Regions from separate parts of the Burkholderia sp. NLJ2 genome, predicted to be linked through region 2. Evidence: riboswitches for the same ligand, from Rfam matches in the RefSeq annotation. Region 2 holds a riboswitch; each other region holds the start of a gene.
The links. Region 2 has a riboswitch for cobalamin ahead of R9B84_RS12845 (TonB-dependent receptor domain-containing protein). Riboswitches for the same ligand answer to the same signal wherever they lie in the genome.
Positions count from the first base shown of each region.

Region 1: it holds a riboswitch for cobalamin, as region 2 does, so the genes downstream of both, cobA (uroporphyrinogen-III C-methyltransferase) here and R9B84_RS12845 (TonB-dependent receptor domain-containing protein) in region 2, are expected to answer to the same signal.
Region 3: it holds a riboswitch for cobalamin, as region 2 does, so the genes downstream of both, cobG (precorrin-3B synthase) here and R9B84_RS12845 (TonB-dependent receptor domain-containing protein) in region 2, are expected to answer to the same signal.

Region 1 is NZ_CP137808.1:1,853,921-1,860,535, forward strand. It holds gene R9B84_RS08470 (cobyrinate a,c-diamide synthase) at 9-1,313, opposite strand; gene cobO (cob(I)yrinic acid a,c-diamide adenosyltransferase) at 1,316-1,918, opposite strand; gene R9B84_RS08480 (cobalamin biosynthesis protein) at 1,953-2,330, opposite strand; gene cobA (uroporphyrinogen-III C-methyltransferase) at 2,327-3,136, opposite strand; cobalamin riboswitch at 3,247-3,484, opposite strand; cobalamin riboswitch at 3,609-3,872, shown strand; gene R9B84_RS08490 (HoxN/HupN/NixA family nickel/cobalt transporter) at 4,061-5,119, shown strand; gene cobW (cobalamin biosynthesis protein CobW) at 5,145-6,233, shown strand; gene cobN (cobaltochelatase subunit CobN) at 6,240-6,615, shown strand, end outside.
Region 2 is NZ_CP137808.1:2,792,870-2,799,484, forward strand. It holds gene R9B84_RS12840 (FecCD family ABC transporter permease) at 1-799, opposite strand, end outside; gene R9B84_RS12845 (TonB-dependent receptor domain-containing protein) at 839-2,755, opposite strand; cobalamin riboswitch at 2,820-3,073, opposite strand; gene R9B84_RS12850 (ATPase) at 3,228-3,578, shown strand; gene R9B84_RS12855 (cell division protein ZapA) at 3,575-3,889, shown strand; RNA gene ssrS (6S RNA) at 3,971-4,152, shown strand; gene R9B84_RS12865 (EVE domain-containing protein) at 4,224-4,685, shown strand; gene R9B84_RS12870 (SIMPL domain-containing protein) at 4,878-5,618, shown strand; gene lgt (prolipoprotein diacylglyceryl transferase) at 5,730-6,615, opposite strand, start outside.
Region 3 is NZ_CP137808.1:1,879,052-1,885,666, forward strand. It holds gene R9B84_RS08580 (precorrin-2 C(20)-methyltransferase) at 1-555, opposite strand, end outside; gene R9B84_RS08585 (precorrin-8X methylmutase) at 552-1,178, opposite strand; gene cobG (precorrin-3B synthase) at 1,171-2,529, opposite strand; cobalamin riboswitch at 2,664-2,855, opposite strand; gene cbiE (precorrin-6y C5,15-methyltransferase (decarboxylating) subunit CbiE) at 3,058-4,311, shown strand; gene R9B84_RS08600 (cobalt-precorrin-5B (C(1))-methyltransferase) at 4,311-5,399, shown strand; gene R9B84_RS08605 (cobalt-precorrin-6A reductase) at 5,396-6,127, shown strand; gene cobM (precorrin-4 C(11)-methyltransferase) at 6,171-6,615, shown strand, end outside.

The DNA.
Region 1 (6,615 bases), 940 kb from region 2:
CGATCAATCTAGAACGCTTCCCCGCTGAACAACGCCACGACCGCATCCGGATTCGACGGCCAGTACATGTGCATGTACGTCGCGACGATCGCGCCGTGGCGATAGACGGCTTCGCCGCTGCCCGGCGCGCCGTCGGGGCGCACCGCGTTCGCGACCGGTTCCAGCGGCGTCGTGAGCCGCGAATAGTGGAACGTATGGCCGCGCATCGGCCCGGTGCGCGTATCGAGCTGCTGCATGCCGAGCGCCGCGAACCGGCGCTGCATCGTCGCCTGGCCAGGCAGCAGGCCGAGCATCGGCGTCGTCGTGCCGTCCACGTCGGTCAGCGATTCACCCAGATACACCATCCCCCCGCATTCCGCGACGATCGGCCGGCCTGCCGCCGCATGCGCACGAATCGTCCGCGCGGTTTCGGCATTCGCCGCGAGCGTCGCCGCATGCAGTTCCGGATAGCCGCCGGGCAGGAACAGCGCGTCGCAATCGTCCGGCACCTGTTCGTCGGCGAGCGGCGAGAAGAACCGCAACTGCGCACCGAGCGCATCGAGCAGTGCGAGATTCGCCGGATAGATGAACGAGAACGCCCCATCGCGCGCGACCGCGATCCGCTTGCCGGCGAGCGCACGCGGCAGCGGCGCCGCGACGTCCGGTTCCGCGAACGCGACGGCAGGCGGCAATTCGGCGAGCGCCGTCTGCGCGAGCACGTCGGCCGCGCGCTCGAGCCGCGCATCGAGGTCGTCGATGTCGGCCGGCTGGTGCAGGCCGAGATGCCGCTCCGGCAACGCGATGCCCGCATCGGCCGGCACGTGCCCGAGCCAGCGCAGGTCGGCAGGCAGCGCCTGTTGCAGCAATTCCGCATGCCGGGCCGAGCCGACGCGGTTCGCCAGCACGCCGTGAAACGGCAACCCCGGCCGGAACCGCGCAAGCCCGAACGCGATCGCCGCGAAGGTCTGCGCCATCGCCTTCGCGGAAATCACCGCGACCACCGGCACGCCGAACGCGGCCGCGAGGTCGGCACTGCTCGGCGTGCCGTCGAACAGCCCCATCACGCCCTCGATCAGGATCAGGTCCGCATCGCGCGCGGCATCGGCCAGCAGCGCGCGGCAGCCAGCCTCGCCGACCATCCCGAGGTCGAGCGCATGCACGGGCGCGCCGCTCGCGCGTTCGAGCAGCATCGGATCGAGAAAATCGGGCCCGGTCTTGAACACGCGCACGCGGCGGCCGAGCCGGCGGTGCAGCCGCGCGAGGCCGGCCGTCACCGACGTCTTGCCCTGGCCGGACGCGGGCGCGCTGACGAACAGTGCGGGGCAGGACGACACGCTCAGAACTCCACGCCGCGCTGCGCCTTCACGCCTTGCTCCTTGTACGGATGCTTGACCAGCCGCATTTCGGTGACGAGATCGGCCGCATCGATCAGCGCATCGGGCGCGTGCCGCCCGGTGACGACCACATGCACCGACTCCGGACGCGCGACGAGCGTCGCGAGCACTTCGTCGAGCGGCAGGTATTCGTACTTCAGCACGGTGTTCAGCTCGTCGAGGATCACCATCCGGTAGTCGCCGCTTTCGATCATCCGGCGCGCTTCGTCCCAGCCCTTGCGCGCGGTCGCGATGTCGGCGTCGCGGTTCTGCGTGTTCCACGTATAGCCGTCGCCCATCGTCACGAAGTCGCATTCCGCGACCGCGCCGAGGAAGTCGCGCTCGGACGTGTGCAGCGCGCCCTTGATGAACTGCACGACGCCGAGCCGCATGCCGTGGCCGAGCACGCGTACGGCCATGCCGAACGCGGCCGTGCTCTTGCCCTTGCCGTTACCGGTGTGGACGATCAGCAGGCCTTTTTCATGGGTGGCGGCGGCCTGTTTCTTCTCGTGGCCGGCACGGCGGCGTTCGGCCATCCGCTGATGGGATTCGGAATCGGTCTTCATCGGGAATCGTCCTGTCGAAAGCGAAACAAAAGGTTCAGAGCGGGCCGGCGAGTGCGACCGTCACGCCGTCCCGGATGGATTTGGGGCCCAGCAGCCGGCCGTGCGGCGCCGCGAGCTGCGCGCACGGCTCGGCCACGCCCGCGACGCCGAAGCGCGCGAGCGCGGCGTCCGACGGGCCGCTCGCGGCCAGTTCCGGGCGGCTCGCAAGCTGCGTCGCGTCGAACGCGACGAGCGGCCAGCCGCGTCGCGCGCACAGCGTGCGCAGCGCGCGGGCACGCGCCTTGTCGGCGAGTGTCGCGACGAGCGCGGGTTCGGCGGCCGAATAAAGCGCCAGCGCCGCACGGATCGCAGCATCGAGTTGCGCGGCCGTCACGCCCGCGCGGAAACCGACGCCGAGCGCGACGCGCATCATGCGCCGCCGCCGAGCGCGGCACGCACCGTGGGATCGCCGGCCAGCGCCGCGACGCGGCCGATCACGACGATCGCCGGCGAACCGATGCCGGTCGCGCCGACGCGTTCGACGACGGTGTCGAGCGTCGCGAGCACGTGCCGCTGTTCGGGGCGCGTCGCGTTCTCGATCGCCGCGCACGGCGTATCGCCGGGCAGGCCGCCATCACGCAGCGCCGCCGCGATCGCGTCGAGCCGGCGGATGCCCATGTAGATCACGATCGTCATGCGCGTGGCCGCCAGCGCGCGCCAGTCGGGTTCGTCGGCGCCCGCGCCGTGGCCCGTGACGAAGATCACGCCCTGCGCGGCGCCGCGCTGCGTGACCGGAATGCCGAGCGCGGCCGGTGCGGCAATGCCCGCGGTGATGCCGTTCACGACCTCGACCGGAAAACCGGCCGCGCCGAGCGCGGCCAGTTCCTCGCCGCCGCGGCCGAACACGAACGGATCGCCGCCCTTGAGCCGCGCGACGCTGCGGCCGGCGCGCAGGTGCGCGAGCATCGCGGCGACGATCGCTTCCTGCGGCGTCGACGCATGACCGCCGCGCTTGCCGACATGCTCGATGTGCGGGTCGGCGCGCGCATGGCGCAGCACGTCGGGGTTCACGAGATCGTCGACGAGCAGCACGTCCGCCGCGCCGATCGCGCGCACGGCCTTGAGCGTCAGCAGGTCGGCGTCGCCGGGGCCGGCGCCGATGAGCCAGGCGCGGCTCATTGCGCGCGGCACGGCGCGCACCGTGTCGAAACAGTGGGAAGGGGCAGGCGGGCGGCACATCGGCGGCCGTCGAACAGGCAACGCATAACGGATCGGGCGAAGCCCGCGCGAACGCGGGCGGAATGCGCACCCCATCCGTCCCCCGCGGATCGGGCGTTCGGCGAGCGTCGGGCTCGCCCCTTGCGTCGGCCGGTATCCGGGCTGGCCGCTTGCCAGGCCGCAGCCTTCCCGCCCGGCTGACGGGCAGTGGCATCGTGGGCGGCATGGGCGCGTGCGCGGGGAAGCGCGTCGCGCGGGCGGCGTACCGTTGCGGGGACAGCACAGGCCGGGCGGTCGTCCGCCTCCTGTTTCCCGTTTAACTGCATGCGCGGAATGCGCATGCGAGCACCGAACGCGGCGCTACGATAGCACAGCGATCCGCCCGCGCGAACCCGCTTCGCCGATGCCGGAAGCGGCCTCCGGCGTGGCGCGGCGGCCATGCAAGACGCCGTTCGGCCGCCCGAGCCGCCTTGACGCTCCCGCCCCCGGCGCCTACACTCGCACGCGTTTTGGTGCTCGCGCGTGCCCTCCGGCGCGCGCAGTTAAACGGGAAACAGGGAGCCTGCCTGCGTCGCAGTCGAGCCAACCTGTGCTGCCCCCGCAACGGTAAGCGAACGCATCGTGCCCGCCGCGATGCAGCGCCGCTTCGCCGCATGCCGCGCGCATGCGGACGACCGCCACTGGATGTCCTGCGCATCCGGGAAGGCGAAGCGGCGTGTTCGCCAGCCCGGATACCGGCCTAAACGTTGGGGTTCAGCGCCGCGGGGAGGCGGCGCATCGTCCACGGCCGCAGCGTGCCCGACACCCGAGCGTTTCCCGATTCCCGTCGTCCGACCGCCTGCGCGAGTGCGCATGATCCGGCGCGATGAAGGGCCGGACCGCGCGGGGCCGCGCAGCGACGGCCGTGTTGGCATTCTTCATGTCGACCGTTCGCAAGGGAGCGTCATGCTCGATTCGCTGTTTCGCCTGTTCAACGACAGTCCGTCCGGGCTGCGCGGCAAGATCATCGCCATCTATTCGTTGTTGATCGCCTTCAACGCAGGCGCGTGGATCTGGGCGTTCGCCGCCTTCCACGGCCAGCCCGTGCTGCTCGGCACGGCGCTGCTCGCGTACGTGTTCGGGCTGCGCCATGCGGTCGACGCCGACCACATCGCGGCCATCGACAACGTTACGCGCAAGCTGATGCAGGAGGGCCGCAGCCCGCTCGGCGCCGGCCTGTTCTTCTCGCTCGGCCATTCGACGGTGGTGATCGTGATGTCGGTCGTGGTCACGCTCACGGCCGCGTCGCTTGCGCGCTTCGAGAGCATGAAAGCGTGGGGCGGCGTGATCAGCACGAGCGTGTCGGCGTTCTTCCTGCTGGTGCTCGCGATCGCGAACCTGCTGATCCTGATTTCCGTCTACCGGACGTTTCGCGCCGCGCAGCGCGGCGAACCGATCGTCGACGCCGATCTCGACCTGCTGCTGAACCAGCGCGGCGTGCTCGCGCGCCTGTTCCGTCCGCTGTTCCGGCTCGTGTCGCGCAGCTGGCACCTGTATCCGGTCGGGTTCCTGTTCGGTTTCGGCTTCGACACGGCGACCGAGATCGCGCTGTTCGGCATCTCGGCGGCACAGGTGCAGGGCGGTCTGTCGTTCTGGTCCGTGATGGCGCTGCCGATGCTGTTCACCGCCGGCATGACGCTGGTCGACACGACCGACGGCATCCTGATGATGGGCGCGTATCGCTGGGCGTACGTGCGGCCGATCCGCAAGATCTACTACAACATGACGATCACCTTCGTGTCGGTGCTGGTCGCCGCGCTGATCGGCGGCATCGAGGTGCTCGCGCTGCTCGCGGACAAGCTGTCGCTGCAGGGCCCGGTGTGGGACTTCGCGTCGATGGTGGCGTCGCACTTCGGCATGCTCGGCTATGTCGTGATCGGCCTGTTCCTCGCATGCTGGCTCGTGTCGGCCCTGATCTACCGGTTAAAGCGCTACGACGAGATCGACGTGACGATCTCTGCCTGACTCCCCTTACGAACCTGGATATTCCATGACCCTACGCAAGCTGCCCGTCACGATCGTCACGGGCTTTCTCGGCAGCGGCAAGACGACGCTGATGCGCCACATCCTGCAGCACGCCGAAGGCCGCCGCATCGCGGTGATCGTCAACGAGTTCGGCGAACTCGGCATCGACGGCGAAATCCTCAAGGGCTGCGGCATCGGCTGCGAGGAGACAGAAGGCGCGCAGGACGAAGCGTCGGGCCAGCTTTACGAACTCGCGAACGGCTGCCTGTGCTGCACCGTGCAGGAAGAGTTCTATCCGGTGATGGAAGCGCTCGTCGAGCGCCGCGCGGACATCGACCACGTGCTGATCGAGACATCGGGGCTCGCGCTGCCGAAGCCGCTCGTGCAGGCGTTCAACTGGCCGACGATCCGCAACAGCTTCACGGTCGACGCGGTTGTGACCGTCGTCGACGGGCCGGCCGCCGCGAGCGGCCAGTTCGCGGAAAACCCGCAGGCCGTCGACGCGCAACGCCGCGCCGATCCGAACCTCGACCACGAATCGCCGCTGCACGAACTGTTCGCCGACCAGCTGTCGTCCGCCGACCTCGTGATCGTGAACAAGGCCGATCTCGTCGGCGACGCGCAGTTCGCGCAGATCGAAACCGCGATCCGCGACGAGATCCCGCCGCAGGTGAAGATCGTGCGCGCGACGCGCGGCGAGCTCGACCTCGCCATGCTGCTCGGGCTCGAATCGGCGTCGGAGGAAACGATCCACCTGCGCCACGACCATCACGGCTCGGCCGACGACGGCGATCACGACCACCATCACGACGACTTCGACTCGGTGGTCGTGTCGGGCGACGCGGGCTCGCGCGAAGCGACGATCGCCGCGCTGCAGCGTGTCGTCGAAGCGCACACGATCTACCGCGCGAAAGGCTTCGCCGCGCTGCCCGGCGCGCCGATGCGGCTCGTGATCCAGGGCGTCGGCCGCCGCTTCGACAGCTACTTCGACCGTCGCTGGCAGGACGGCGAAACGCGCGCGAGCCGCTTCGTGCTGATCGGCGAGGATCTCGACGCGGCCGCGCTGCAACGCGCGTTCGACGCCGCGTGCGCGGCCGAACCGCAACAGGCGTAACGCACGATGCATCTGCTGCGCACCACGCCGGGCGGCTTCGTCGACGATACGCAGGGTGTCGTCCGGATCGACCAGCAACCGGCCGACATCGTGATCCTGAGTTCGGCCGACACGACGCTGTCGCTGCTCGCGAGCGTCGTGCCGCAATTGCCGGCCGGCTTCCCGAGCGTGCGGCTCGCGAACGTCACGTTCCTGCGGCAGCCGGCGTCCGTCGATTTCTATGTCGACGACGTGCTGCGCCACGCGAAGACGGTCGTGATCGATCATCTCGGCGGCGAAGCGTACTGGCCGTACGGGATCGAGCAGGCCGTGTCGCTTGCGTCGAAGCGCGCCCAGCAGCTCGCGATGTTCTCGGGCGACCTGCAGGAAGATCCGAACCTCG
Region 2 (6,615 bases):
GCGGCACGACGAGGCCGACGAAGCCGATCGTGCCGGCCGTCGTCACCGCGGCCGCGGCGGCCAGCGACGCGACGAGATAGATCCGCACACGCAGGCGCGCGACGGGCACGCCGAGCGCGAGCGCGGTCGTGTCGCCGCGCAGCAGCACGTTCAATTGCGGCGCAGCCGGCAGCGCAACACATGCGGCCAACAGCAGCGCACCCCATGCGAACCACGGCGCGGTCACGCCGTTCAGGTCGCCCGTCAGCCAGAAGATGATCCCGCGCAGCCGCGCATCGGGCGCGAGCGACAGCAGCAGCGTGACGAGCGCGCCCCACCCTGCCGCGATCACGACACCGGTGAGCAGCAGCCGCGGCGACGCGTCGCGCGAATCGCCGCGCCACAGCTCGCGGCGCGCGAGGCCGAGCACGAGCGCGACCGACACGAGCGAGCCCGCGAACGCCGACGCATCGACGAGCCACCACGCACCGCCCGCGATCATCGCGACGAGCGCGAACCCGGCCGCGCCGCCGGACACGCCGAGCACGTACGGTTCCGCGAGCGGGTTGCGCAGCAGCACCTGCAGCAGCGCACCGGCAAGCGCGAGCAGCGCACCGCATGCGAAACCCGCGAGCGCGCGCGGCAGGCGCAGCGTGCGGACGATGTCGGCGAACAGCGCGTCGCCGCCATGCGGCACGAGCGACGCGAGCGCCTGCCACGGCGACATCGGCACGCTGCCGATCGACAGCGACGCGACGAACAGCAACGCGACCGCAGCGGCCAGCGCGGCCCAGATCGCGGCGGCGCGCGCGGCGCTCATGCCGCGCACGGCCCCGCGCACGACGCGCGGCGCATCCGCTTACTGCTGCTGCCAGCCGAGCGTGACATAGGCACCGCGCTTCGGCGTGTTGTAGGCATATGCAAGCTCGTAGTCCTTGTCGAGCAGGTTGTCGATGCGCGCGCTGACGTACCACGACTTCGTGATGTTGTAGCGCGCGGACAGGTTGACGATCCCGTAGCCGCCGAGCCGCCCGCCGCCCGAATCGTTACGCGCGCCGCTCACGAGCCATTCGCCGCCGACGCGCCACGCGCCGAACGCGCGGTTCACGGCCATCGACGCGAAACGTCGCGCGCGGCGGTCGAGATCCTGATTCTGCGTTTCGTTGACCGGGTTCTGCAACGTGGCGGCAACCCGTACGTCGGTCGCGCCGACATGCCCCTGCCACGACCCTTCGAGCCCCTGCACCTTCGCGCTGCCGACGTTCTGCGCAATATAGTAGAAACCGCTCCCGTCGGGCCGATAGTTGATCAGGTTTGCATAGCGCGTCTGGAACGCGGTGAGCCGCATCACGCCCACTGCATCGGACGCGTACTGCAGCGCGGCCTCGATCGAATGGCTGCGCTCCGGCTGGATCGACGGGTTGCCGGCCATCGGGTAATAGAGGTCGTTGAAGCTCGGCGCGCGGAACGCGTCCGAATAGCTCGCGGTCACCTTCCAGCGATCGGTCAGTTCGAGGCCGTAGCCGAGATAGTAGGAATTGGCGCCGCCGAAGTCCGAGTACTGGTCGCGGCGCAGGTTCGCCTGGAACTGCTGGCGGCCGAAGCGCCCCGAGTAACCGATCCAGCCGGAATTCACGTGACGCTGCGGCGCGGCATACGCATTCGACATGAACTGCTGGTCGAGCCGCTCGTAGCCGGCCTGGATCAGGTGTTCTGGCGCGATGCGGAAGTCGTTTTGCCACGTGTACTGGCGGTTGTCGGTATTGAAGTGATCGGTGTAGACGCCGTTCAACGCCGACTGGCTGCGATCGTTGCCGGTCGAGACGCTCAGGTGAGCGGTCCACCAGTCGGTCAGCTTGCCGTTCGCGAACGCACGCACCTGCTGCACGCGCGAATAGAGGTTGTTCAGGTCGGTCGGCACGCCCCACGCATTGTCGTAGCTGTTGTTGCCGTTCGACTGGAAGTAGCTGACGCCCGCATCCCAGCGGTCGTTGAAGCGGTGGCGCAGCGCCGCGGTGATGCTCTCGTTCAGGTAGCCGTTCGCATTCGGATTCGCGTTCGGCTTCTTCGCCGGGTCGAGCGCGGAAAAACCGTTGTCCTTGTCGCGTGCGATCGACACGCTGAACGTCGTCTTCCCGTCGCTGTCGAGCCGGCCCGATACGCCGACCTGCTGTGTCTGTGTGCCGTAGCTGCCGACGCCGACCGCGAAGTTGAAGCGCGGCGGATGATTGCCGCCGTCCTTCGTGAACACCTGCACGACGCCGCCGATCGCGCCCGAGCCGTACAGCGACGACACGTTGCCGTTGACGATCTCGACGCGCTCGATCTGGTCGAGCGGCAACTGGCTCAGTTGCGCGGCACCGAGACTCGCGGAATCGACCCGCACACCGTCGATCAGCACGAGCGACTGCGTCGACTCCGCGCCGCGCAGGAACATCGTCGCGCTCGCGCCCGGGCCGCCGTTGCGCACGATCTGCGCGCCGGGCGCGAGCGCGAGCAGCGTCGGCAGGTCGGCGCCCGGGTGCGCGGCGATATCCTGCGCGTCGAATACGGTGGTTTGCGGAATCGTGTCGGCCAGCGCCTGCGGCGCGCGCTGCGCCGTGACGACGACCGGTTCGAGCATGGTTGCAGCGGCCGGCTGGGCCGCGGGCACTGTGGACGTTGCCGCGGGTACGGCGGACGCCGCGGAATCGGCATTCGCCGCGGTCTGCGCGGCGGCGGCCAGCGGCAATCCGCAGAGCGCGCCGAGCGCCGTGCGGACGATTGGGGTCAGCATGAAGATAAATCCCGTGAAGCACTGCGCGCCCCGCCTCCCCGCAGGCCACGCGTCACGAAGCCCGTGAGGGCTCCCCGCCTCGGCCGGTATCCGGGCTGGCGGCGTACCGGCTCGCCTTCCCGCGCGATGACGCGCAGTGGCCCGCGCCCGCGTGCGAAACCTGCACGCGGAACGCGCCCGAGCCGGCCTGCGTCACTGGACGCGGCCGCTTACCGTTGCGGGGGCAGCGCAGGTTGGCGGTCTCCTGGCGGAGCCCGCGCCCTGCTTCCCGTTTAACCGCGCGTTCCACGCGCGAGCACCGAGGCGGCGCCAGTTTAGGAGCCGCTCGCGCGAGCGTCAAGGAAGCGTCCGGGCACGCACGGGACGCGCCTATTCGCGGCAAGAAGCGGGGGTGTTACGACTGGAAACGTTACAGATGTCGGATTGCGCGTTATTCCGCGCTAAAATGCTGGGTCTTTAGAGGACGCAGCAAATGCTCAACGAACTCGAAACTTTATCTCAAAATATTGGCCGTCTGATTTCGCTGAACAAGCGCTATCACTCGGAACGGCTCGCGCTCGAGGAGCAGGTCGCGCAATTGCGCGCGGAAGCGGACACGGTCCGTGCGGAACTCGCGCAACTGCGCGACGAACGCAATGCGCTCGCAGCCGAGCGCGACACGCTGTCGGCAAAGATCGACGACGCGCAGGTGAAACTGAACGCGATTCTCGAAAAGCTGCCGCGCTCGAAAAGCGCGGAACAAGCCGACAACCAGCTCGACCTGCTGGATGCGCAGGCGCGTACGGATGGCGATGACGCGGCCAGCCACGGAGAACATGCATGAGCACCAAGCAGATCGAAGTCTCGATTCTCGGTCAGGCCTATCGTCTCGCCTGTTCGGCCGAGACCGAAGCGGCGCTGCTCGAGGCGGTCGCGCGCGTCGACGCCGAAATGTCGAAAATCCGCTCGAACAGCTCGGTACGCGGCACCGATCGCATCGCGGTGATGGCGGCGTTGTCGCTCGCATCGGAATTGCTGCGGCTGCAAACGAGCGTGCGGCACGGTGAAGCATTTCCGGCGGAGGAAATCCGTCGTACAATGCACCAGATGAACGAACAGCTCGGCGCGGTGCTCGCACAGCACGAGACGCAGTAACGTTTTAATCGATGCGTCGATTCTCCTTGATCTCGGCGATCAACGGTGGTCAAATTGGCGCATCGAAACACAGTTCAGTCAGCTTCCCTGCCTGGTTCGCCAAGGTCATATATTCCTTGAACCAATGCCATGTGCACGGTTGCGGAAATTTGTAGCACGGGCGCGCGCGTCACTCTGTCTGATGTACCCGAAGTGCTGCTAACTGCGACCAATTCTGAACCTCAGGTTCAGGATGCCGGCCTAGCGGCCAAGGCGGGGACCTATCCAACGGCATCGGGCAAAGCCCGGTGCCGTTTTCTTTTGTAGCAGCCTCTTTCTGCGTCGATCACGATCCATGCAATACTGGCTGATGAAGTCCGAACCGGACGAAGCAAGCATCGACGATCTCGCCAACGCACCGCAGCGCTCGCTGCCGTGGACCGGCGTGCGCAACTATCAGGCGCGCAATTTCATGCGCGACACGATGAAGATCGGCGATGGCGTGCTGTTCTACCACTCGAGCTGCCCCGAGCCGGGCATCGCAGGCCTCGCCGAAGTGTCGTCGACGCCCTACCCCGATCCCACGCAGTTCGATCCGAAAAGCCCTTATTACGACCCGAAGTCGACGCAGGACGCGCCGCGCTGGCTGCTCGTCGACGTGCGCTATGTGAAAAAGGCGCCGCTCGTGCCGCTCGCCGCACTGCGCGAACACGACGAACTCACCGACATGCGCGTGCTCGCACGCGGCAACCGGCTGTCGATCACGCCAGTCACGCGCGCCGAATGGCGGTTCATCACCGAAAAGCTGATGAAGTAGGCGCACGCAGCAGGCGCGCGCCAAAGGTCAAATCTCGTCAGCACGCGCGGCCGCCACGGAACTCGCGGGTCTTTCGCGCAGCCTAAGCAACCGCTGTCGGCCTATCGGGCCGGCTGTTTTTTTTCGTTGCGCGGTACGCCCGCGTCGTGCACGCGTGATCCGCGTGCGCGCCCTCGCACAAGGAGCCCAACAATGACCAAGAAATCCGCACTCGCGCTGTCGCTCGCCCTCGCCGCCGCCGTTCCCGTCGCGCTGACGCTCGCGTCGCCCGCCGCACACGCGCAGACCGCGAATCCGCACTTTCCGGAACCGGCGGGCGTGCTGTCGCTTTCGTCGCAGGCCAGCGCCGACGTGCCGCAGGACATCATCCACATCACGCTGTTCTACGAACAGCAGGCCAAGGATCCGGGCAGCCTCACGTCCGCACTGAACCAGCGCGCCGATGCCGCGCTGTCGCAGGCGAAGGGCGTCTCGGGCGTCTCCGCACACACGGGCGCATTCTCCGTGTATCCGAGCACCGATCGCGACGGGAAGATCTCCGCATGGCGCGGCCGTACCGAGGTCGCGCTCGAATCGCGCGATTTCGCCGCGGCGTCGAAGCTTGCAGGCCAGCTGTCGAACCTGATGCAGGTCGCGAACGTCGAGTTCTCGCTGTCGCCTGAAGCGCAGCGCACGGCCGAGCAGAAGCTCACAACCGACGCGATCAAGTCGTTCCGCGCCCGCGCGGACGAAGCCGCGAAGGCGTTCGGCTACAGCAGCTATACGATCCGCGATGTCAACGTCGGCAGCGGCCGCAACGTGCAGCCGTACCCGCGCATGATGGCGATGGCCGCGGCGCCGATGGACAGCGCGAAGATGAGCGCACCGATCGCGGTCGAAGGCGGCAAGGCGACCGTGTCGGTCACCGTCAACGGCTCGGTGCAGATGAAGTAACGCGCAACGCGCGGCTGTCAGAAACGCGAAACGCCGGCCCGAAGGCCGGCGTTTTTTATTTGCATGCGTGTTGCCGATGCACGCGCCAGTTGCGCGCGCATCGGTATTGCATCACGCAGCCGCATTCGCCGCGCGACGGCGATACGCCCAGACCATCAGCGCGATGCCCGCGATGATCATCGGCAACGACAGCCACTGCCCCATCGACAGGCCGAGCGCAAGCAGGCCGAGGAAGTCGTCGGGCTCGCGTGCGAACTCGACCGTGAAGCGCGCGAGGCCGTAGCCGATCAGGAACAGCGCGGACACGGCGCCCATCGGCCGCGACTTGCGCGAGAAGAAGAACAGCGCGAAAAACAGCGCGATGCCTTCGAGCGCGATTTCATAGAGCTGCGAAGGATGGCGCGGCAACATCTGGTACTGCATGAACACGTCGGCGAGATGCCACTTCTCGACGAGCGCCGGATGTTTCGGCAGCCATGCCGCATCGTCGCGCATCGCGCCCGGGAACAGCATCGCCCACGGCGCCGTCGGGTCGGTCACGCGGCCCCACAGCTCGCCGTTGATGAAGTTGCCGAGCCGCCCGGCCGCGAGCCCCGTCGGCACCATCGGCGCGACGAAATCGGTGACCTGCAGCCAGTTGCGCTTGCGCTGCCACGCGAACAGCATCATCGCGAGCGTCACGCCGAGGAAGCCGCCGTGAAACGACATGCCGCCTTCCCACACCTTGAACACGTCGAGCGGATGCGAGAAGTAGAAATCGGCCTTGTAGAACAGCACATAGCCGAGCCGGCCGCCGAGCACGGTGCCGAGCACGCCGTAGAACATCATGTCGTCGATGTCCTTCGCGGTCCAGCCCTGTGCCGCGACGTGCGGCAGCTTCAGGCGGATCCGGCCGACGACGATCGCCGCGATGAAGCCGACGAGATACATGAGGCCGTACCAGCGCACGGCCAGCGGCCCGAGATGGATCGCAACGGGGTCGAAATTCGGGTGAATG
Region 3 (6,615 bases), 910 kb from region 2:
GAGCTTCATCACGACGGCCGCGTCGGCCTGCGCGAGCCGCGCGCGCAGCTCGTGCTCGGGCAGCACGCCCGACAGCACCGACAGGCTCTGGTTGCGATAGACGAGCGGCTGGCCGAGCACGGCCGCGCCGCCGAGCATCGAACACACGCCCGGGATGACCTCGGTGTCGTAGCGCGGCGCGAGGCGGTCGTGCAGGTACATGTACGAGCCGTAGAAGAACGGATCGCCCTCGCAGATCACCGCGACGTCGCGGCCCGCGTCGAGATGTGCCGCGACGATTTCGGCGGCCGTATCGTAGAAGTCGGCGATCACCGTCTCGTAGCAAAGCGGCGGCGGCAGCGCTTCGGTCGTCACCGGATAGACGAGCGGCAGTTGCGTCTGCGTGTCGAGCAGGTGTGCTTCGACGATGCCGTACGCATTGCCTTTCTTGCCCTTCGCGACGAAATACGCGACCACGGGTGCGGCCTGCAGCACGCGCAGCGCCTTGATCGTCATCAGTTCAGGGTCGCCGGGGCCGACGCCGACCCCGAACAGGCGTCCACGCGCGGTCGTCATTCGACCTCCGTCGCGAGCGCGTTGACCGCGGCGGCGGCCATCGCGCTGCCGCCGCGCCGGCCGAGCAGCGCGACGTACGGCACGCCGCGGCTGTCGGCGTCGAGCATCGCCTTCGATTCGGCCGCGCCGATGAAGCCGACCGGGAACCCGAGGATCAGCGCGGGGCGCGGCGCGCCGGCATCGATCATGTCGAGCAGGTGGAACAGCGCGGTCGGCGCGTTGCCGATCACGACGACGCTGCCCGTGAGATGCGGGCGCCACAGTTCGAGCGCGGCGGCCGAGCGCGTGTTGCCGAGATGCCGCGCAAGATCGGGCACCTCCGGCTCGCCGAGCGTGCAGATCACGGGATTGCCCGCCGGCAGCCGTGCGCGCGTGATGCCTTCGGCAACCATCTTCGCATCGCACAGGATCGGCGCGCCGGCCGCGAGCGCCGTGCGGCCCGCAGTGCCGGCGCCGGCCGAGAAGCGCAGGTCGTAGACGACATCGACCATCCCGCACGCGTGGATCACGCGCACCGCGAGTTTCTCGAGATCGGGCGGGACCTGCGACAGGTCGGCCTCGGCGCGGATCGTCGCGAACGACTGGCGGTAGATTTCCTGTCCGTCGCGAATGTAGTCAAGCATCGGTGGTGGTGTCCTGGCTATGCCGTGCGCCCGTGAGGCGGGCCGCGGCCTGGTCAATCGTCAGATGGCGCGCGAGCGGGGCGCCGAGGCCCGCGGCGGCGTCGCGCCGGTAAAGGTCGTAGTGCGCGGGCGCAACCGCGACGAGCGTGTGCGTCGCGGGATGCGGCAGCGCGCAATGGCGCTCGCAGCCGGTCAGGTGCACGTCGACCGGATGGCCGAGGCGCGCGGCAAGCGCGAGCGCGTCGTGTTTCGTGTCCGCGTGCGCTTTCGCGCAGCCCGCGCTGCCGGTGCACGCGACGAGCGTCGCAAGCGGGTCCGACGATGTACACACGAGGCCGAGCGATGCGAGCGCATCGAGCGTGGCCGGTGCGCGTGCGTGCGACACGCCGTGGATGAACACGCCTTGCCACGGCGTCATCGACAGCGTGCCGTCGCCGTCTGTTTCAGCCAATGCGGCGAGCCGTTCCAGTTGCGTCGCGTCGAGCCGCCCGAGCGCGAATTGCGCGCCGATGCTGCAACGCGCTGCGTCGAGCGACGGACGCGCGCCGAAACGCAGTGCGGAATCGGAATGCATGCGCCGCCAGCCGGCGAGCGCGGGATCGGCCGCGAGCGGAAAGGGCAGGTAGTGCTGCGCGCGTTCGAGCAACACGCGTTCGCCGCACGTCGCCGTCGCGAGCAGCGCACGCATCCGCGTGACGTCGGCCGGCGCGAGATCGAGGAACGCAAGCAGCAGTCCGCGGACGAGCGCAACGCTCTGGTCGGGCGACACATCGACCGCAGCAGGCGTATCGTCGAATGCAATCGGCGGGCAGCCGGCCAGCCCGGCCGCGATGCGCACCGCGCCGTCGTCGCGGCGCCATGCGGCAAGCCAGATGTCGTGCGGATGATCGAGCGCCGCGACCGATTCGCCGCCGTCGAGCTGGATCGAGAATTTCGGCGACAGTTCGCCGCGACGCGGCTCGCTTGCCAGCATGTCGAGCAGCGGAACGGCGAGCGCGCGGCTGTCGACGAGCGCGGCGGGGTCGTGCCCGGCGAGCGGGCTGAGCATCACGTTGCGGACGTCGTCGCTCGCGGCGAGCGCGGCCGCATTGGCAGTTGAATCCGCGGTCGAGTTCGCGGTGGCATCGGCGCGCGGGCCAAGCCCCGCGTCGAGCAACGCGCGTGTCAGCGCGTCGGCCGCGCCGTCGCGAATGCCGCGCAGCTGGAGATTCGCACGATTGGTCGCGTCGATCGCGCCGGAGCCGTATGCGCGCGCGGCGGCGGCGATCGCGCGTGCCTGGCCCGCGTCGAGCCGGCCGCCCGGCAGCTTGATCCGGCACAGCCCGCCGTCGGCGGCCGCAACGACGCGCATGAGCCCCGGGCAGGCCGAAGGGCGCACGACAGGCGACGCAGGAATCGAATCGGGGGCGGAACTCAACGGGGTACCGGGACAGTGTCGCGCCGCGGCCAACGCATCGGTACACCCCGCCCGACGCCGACTGGCACGCACGCACTTTCTGGCCGGCAGGTCTCCTGGCTGACAGGTCGGCGCCGGCTCCCGGCCTTCCCGGTCGAACCAGTGGCGTGAGGGGGGAAATCGGCTCGCTGTCTACAGTTGCGGGGGCAGCCACAGCGGCGCGCGGCGCGCCCTGTGTTCCCTCTTCGGCCCCGAGGGGCACCGGCGAACGAACGGCCGTAGGATACCCGATTTCGACTGCGGTTCGCGACCGGAAAGCCGTTCGCGACGGGCGAAACGGACGACGGCCCGGCGCCGGCGAGCCGGCAGATGAAACGCGGGATGGAACACGGTACCATGCCGTCTTTCGCAATGCGGACGGCTGCGCCGGCCCTTTTACGGCTGCGCGGCGACACGATGGAATCGAACGATGGGGAAGGGTGCATGACGGCGTGGCTGACGGTAGTGGGCATCGGCGACGACGGTTACGCGGGGCTCGGCCGCAGCGCGCGGCGCGCGTTGCTCGACGCGACGCTCGTCGTCGGCGCGACGCGGCATCTCGACATGCTGCCCGCGCGGCTGCCGGCCGCGCGCGAAACGTGGCCGTCGCCGTTCGACATCGCGGGCGTGCTCGCCCGCCGCCCGTCGCCCGTCTGCGTGCTCGCGAGCGGCGACCCGATGCTGTTCGGCGTCGGCGCCACGCTCGCGCGCCAGCTTTCCCCCGACGAATGGCGCGTACTGCCCGCGCCGTCGTCGCTGTCGCTCGCGGCCGCGCGCCTCGGTTGGGCGCTGCAGGACGTCGGTGCGGTATCGCTCGTCGGCCGTCCGCTCGCGACGCTCGCGCGTCACCTGCTGCCGGGCCGGCGCCTGTTCGTGCTGAGCGCCGACGGCCGCACGCCGGCCGCCGTCGCGGCCGAACTCGCCGCACGCGGCTTCGGGCCGACGCGCATCAGCGTATTCGAACATCTGGGCGGCCCGCTCGAGCGGCGCCTCGACGGCCTCGCGCAAGACTGGAACGTCGACGAAACGGCCGCGCTCAATCTCGTCGCGCTCGACTGCCAGGCCGGCCCGGATGCGCCGCGCCGCGCGCTCACGCCCGGCTTGCCCGACGATGCGTACCGCCACGACGGCCAGCTCACCAAGCGCGACCTGCGCGCGATGACGCTCGGACGCCTCGCGCCCGCGCCCGGCGAGCTGCTGTGGGACGTCGGCGCCGGCAGCGGCTCGATCGGCATCGAATGGATGCGCGCGCATCCGTCATGCCAGGCGATCGCGATCGAAGCGCATGCGGAGCGGCAGCGCTTCATCGAGCACAACCGCGACGCGCTCGGCGTGCCGGGCCTGCAACTCGTCGCGGGCCGCGCGCCCGATGCGCTCGCCGGGCTCGCCGCGCCGGACGCGGTCTTCATCGGCGGCGGTGCGACGGCGCCCGGCGTGCTCGACGCGTGCTGGTCGTCGCTGAAGCCTGGCGGCCGGCTGGTCGCGAACGCGGTCACGCTGCAGGGCGAGATGGCGCTTGCCGCATGGCGCGACGCGCACGGCGGCACACTCACGCGCGTGTCGCTCGCGCATGCAGAGCCGCTCGGCCGCTTTGACACATGGCGGCAGCCGTTGCCGGTCACGCTGTACGATGTTCGCAAGCCCGACGCGGCCGCCATGGCCGGACCGTCGAACCTGACGAACGAAACGGACGCGTGATGCGCGACGAAACCCCCGAACAGCACGCTCCGCTGCGCTTCGGCTATACGACCGGCAGCTGCGCGACCGCGACATCGCTCGCAGCCGCGCGCCTGCTGCTCGCGGGCCACGCGGACGATGCCGTCGAGATCGTGCTGCCGAAGGGGCAGCGCGTGATGATGCGGCTCGAGTTCTGCCGGACCACGGCCGACGGCGCCGAAGCCGGCACGATCAAGGATGCCGGCGACGATCCGGACGTCACGCACGGCGCGCTGATCTTCGCGCGCGTTGCGCTTGCGGCGGCGCCCGGCGTGCGTTTTCACGCGGGGCCGGGCGTCGGCACGGTCACGCGTGCGGGGCTGACGCTGGCGGTCGGTGAACCGGCGATCAACCCGGTGCCGCGCCAGATGATGACGACGCACCTCGACGCGCTGGCGGCCGAGCATGGCTACATGGGCGGCTTCGACGTGACGATCGGCGTGGAAGGCGGCGAAGCGCTCGCGCTGAAGACGATGAACCCGCGCCTGGGTATCGTCGGCGGGCTGTCGATTCTCGGGACGACCGGCATCGTGCGGCCGTTCTCGTGCTCGGCGTATATCGCTTCGATCCACCAGGGCATCGACGTCGCGCGCGCAAACGGCATCCAGCATATCGCCGCGTGCACGGGCAATACGAGCGAAGACGCGATGCGTGCGCACTACCACCTGCCCGACATGGCGCTGGTCGAGATGGGCGATTTCGCGGGCGCGGTGCTCAAGCACCTGCGGCGCGCACCGATCGCGCGGCTGTCGATGTGCGGCGGCTTCGGCAAGCTCAGCAAACTCGCGGCCGGCCACCTCGACCTGCACAGCCGCCATTCGAGCATCGACCTGCCGCTGCTCGCGCAGTGGGCGGCGGAGGCCGGCGCGAGCGATGCGCTGCAGGCAGCGATGCGCGCCGCGAACACGAGCCAGGAAGCGCTGAAGCTCGCGCTGGCCGCCGGCGTGCCGCTCGGCGATCTCGTCTGCGCGGAGGCGCTGCGCGTCGCACGCGATATCGTGCCGCCATCGGTCGCCGTCGAGATGTTCGCGATCGACCGGCAGGGCCGCTTCGTCGGGCAAGCGCGATGAGCACGCGCATCCTGCTGCTCGGCGGCACCGGCGACGCGCTGAAAATCGCGCGCGCACTCGGTCCGCACCACGTGTATAGCCTGGCCGGCCTCGGCAAGGTACCCGACGACCTGCGCTGCGACGTGCGCGTCGGCGGTTTTGGCGGCGCCGCCGGATTGGCCGCGTATCTGCGCAGCGCCGGCATCGGCCTCGTGATCGACGCGACCCATCCGTATGCCGCGCAAATCAGCGCGAATGCCGCTGCCGCGACGCGCGACGCGGGCGTGCCGCTGTGGGCGCTGCGCCGCGCGCCTTGGGCGCCGCAACCCGGCGACGACTGGCGGATGGTCGACGACTGGGCCGGCATCGAGGCCGCGCTCGCGCCGTTCCGGCGGCCGCTTTTCACGCTCGGCCGCGAGCCGCTCGCGCATCTCGACGCGATCCCGCCGCACCAGTTCTGGCTCGTGCGCTGCCTCGATGCGCACCCCGGCAACGCGCACGCGCAGATCGTCGCCGCGCGCGGGCCGTTCACGCTCGACGGCGAGCGCGCACTGTTCGCGCTGATGGGGATCGACGTCGTCGTCAGCAAGAACAGCGGCGGTGCGGCCACCGAGGCCAAGCTCGACGTCGCACGCGAACGCCGGCTGCCGGTCGTGATGCTGCGCCGGCCGCCGCTGCCCGACGCCGACCGCGCGTTCGACTCGGCCGCCGCGCTGCTCGACGCACTCGATCCGGCCGCCCGCGCGTGACGCCGCGCGGCCGATCATCCAACGAATAAACGGAGATTTTTCGATGACGGTGTATTTCATCGGCGCGGGCCCCGGCGACCCGGAGCTGATCACGGTGAAGGGCCAGCGCCTCGTGCGCAGCTGCCCGGTGATCCTGTATGCGGGCTCGCTGGTGCCGGCGGCCGTGCTCGACGGCCATCGCGCGGAGCAGGTCGTCAATACGGCCGAGCTCGACCTCGACGCGATCGTCGCGCTGCTCGCCGCCGCGCATGCGAAAGGGCAGGACGTCGCGCGCGTGCATTCGGGCGATCCGTCGTTGTACGGCGCGATCGGCGAGCAGATCCGCCGGCTGAGGGTACTCGGGATTCCGTACGAAATCGTGCCGGGCGTGACGGCCACGGCCGCGTGCGCGGCAACGCTCGGTGTCGAGCTGACGCTGCCCGGCGTCGCGCAGACGGTGATCCTCACGCGCTTCGCGGGCAAGACGACGATGCCGGAAGGCGAAGCGC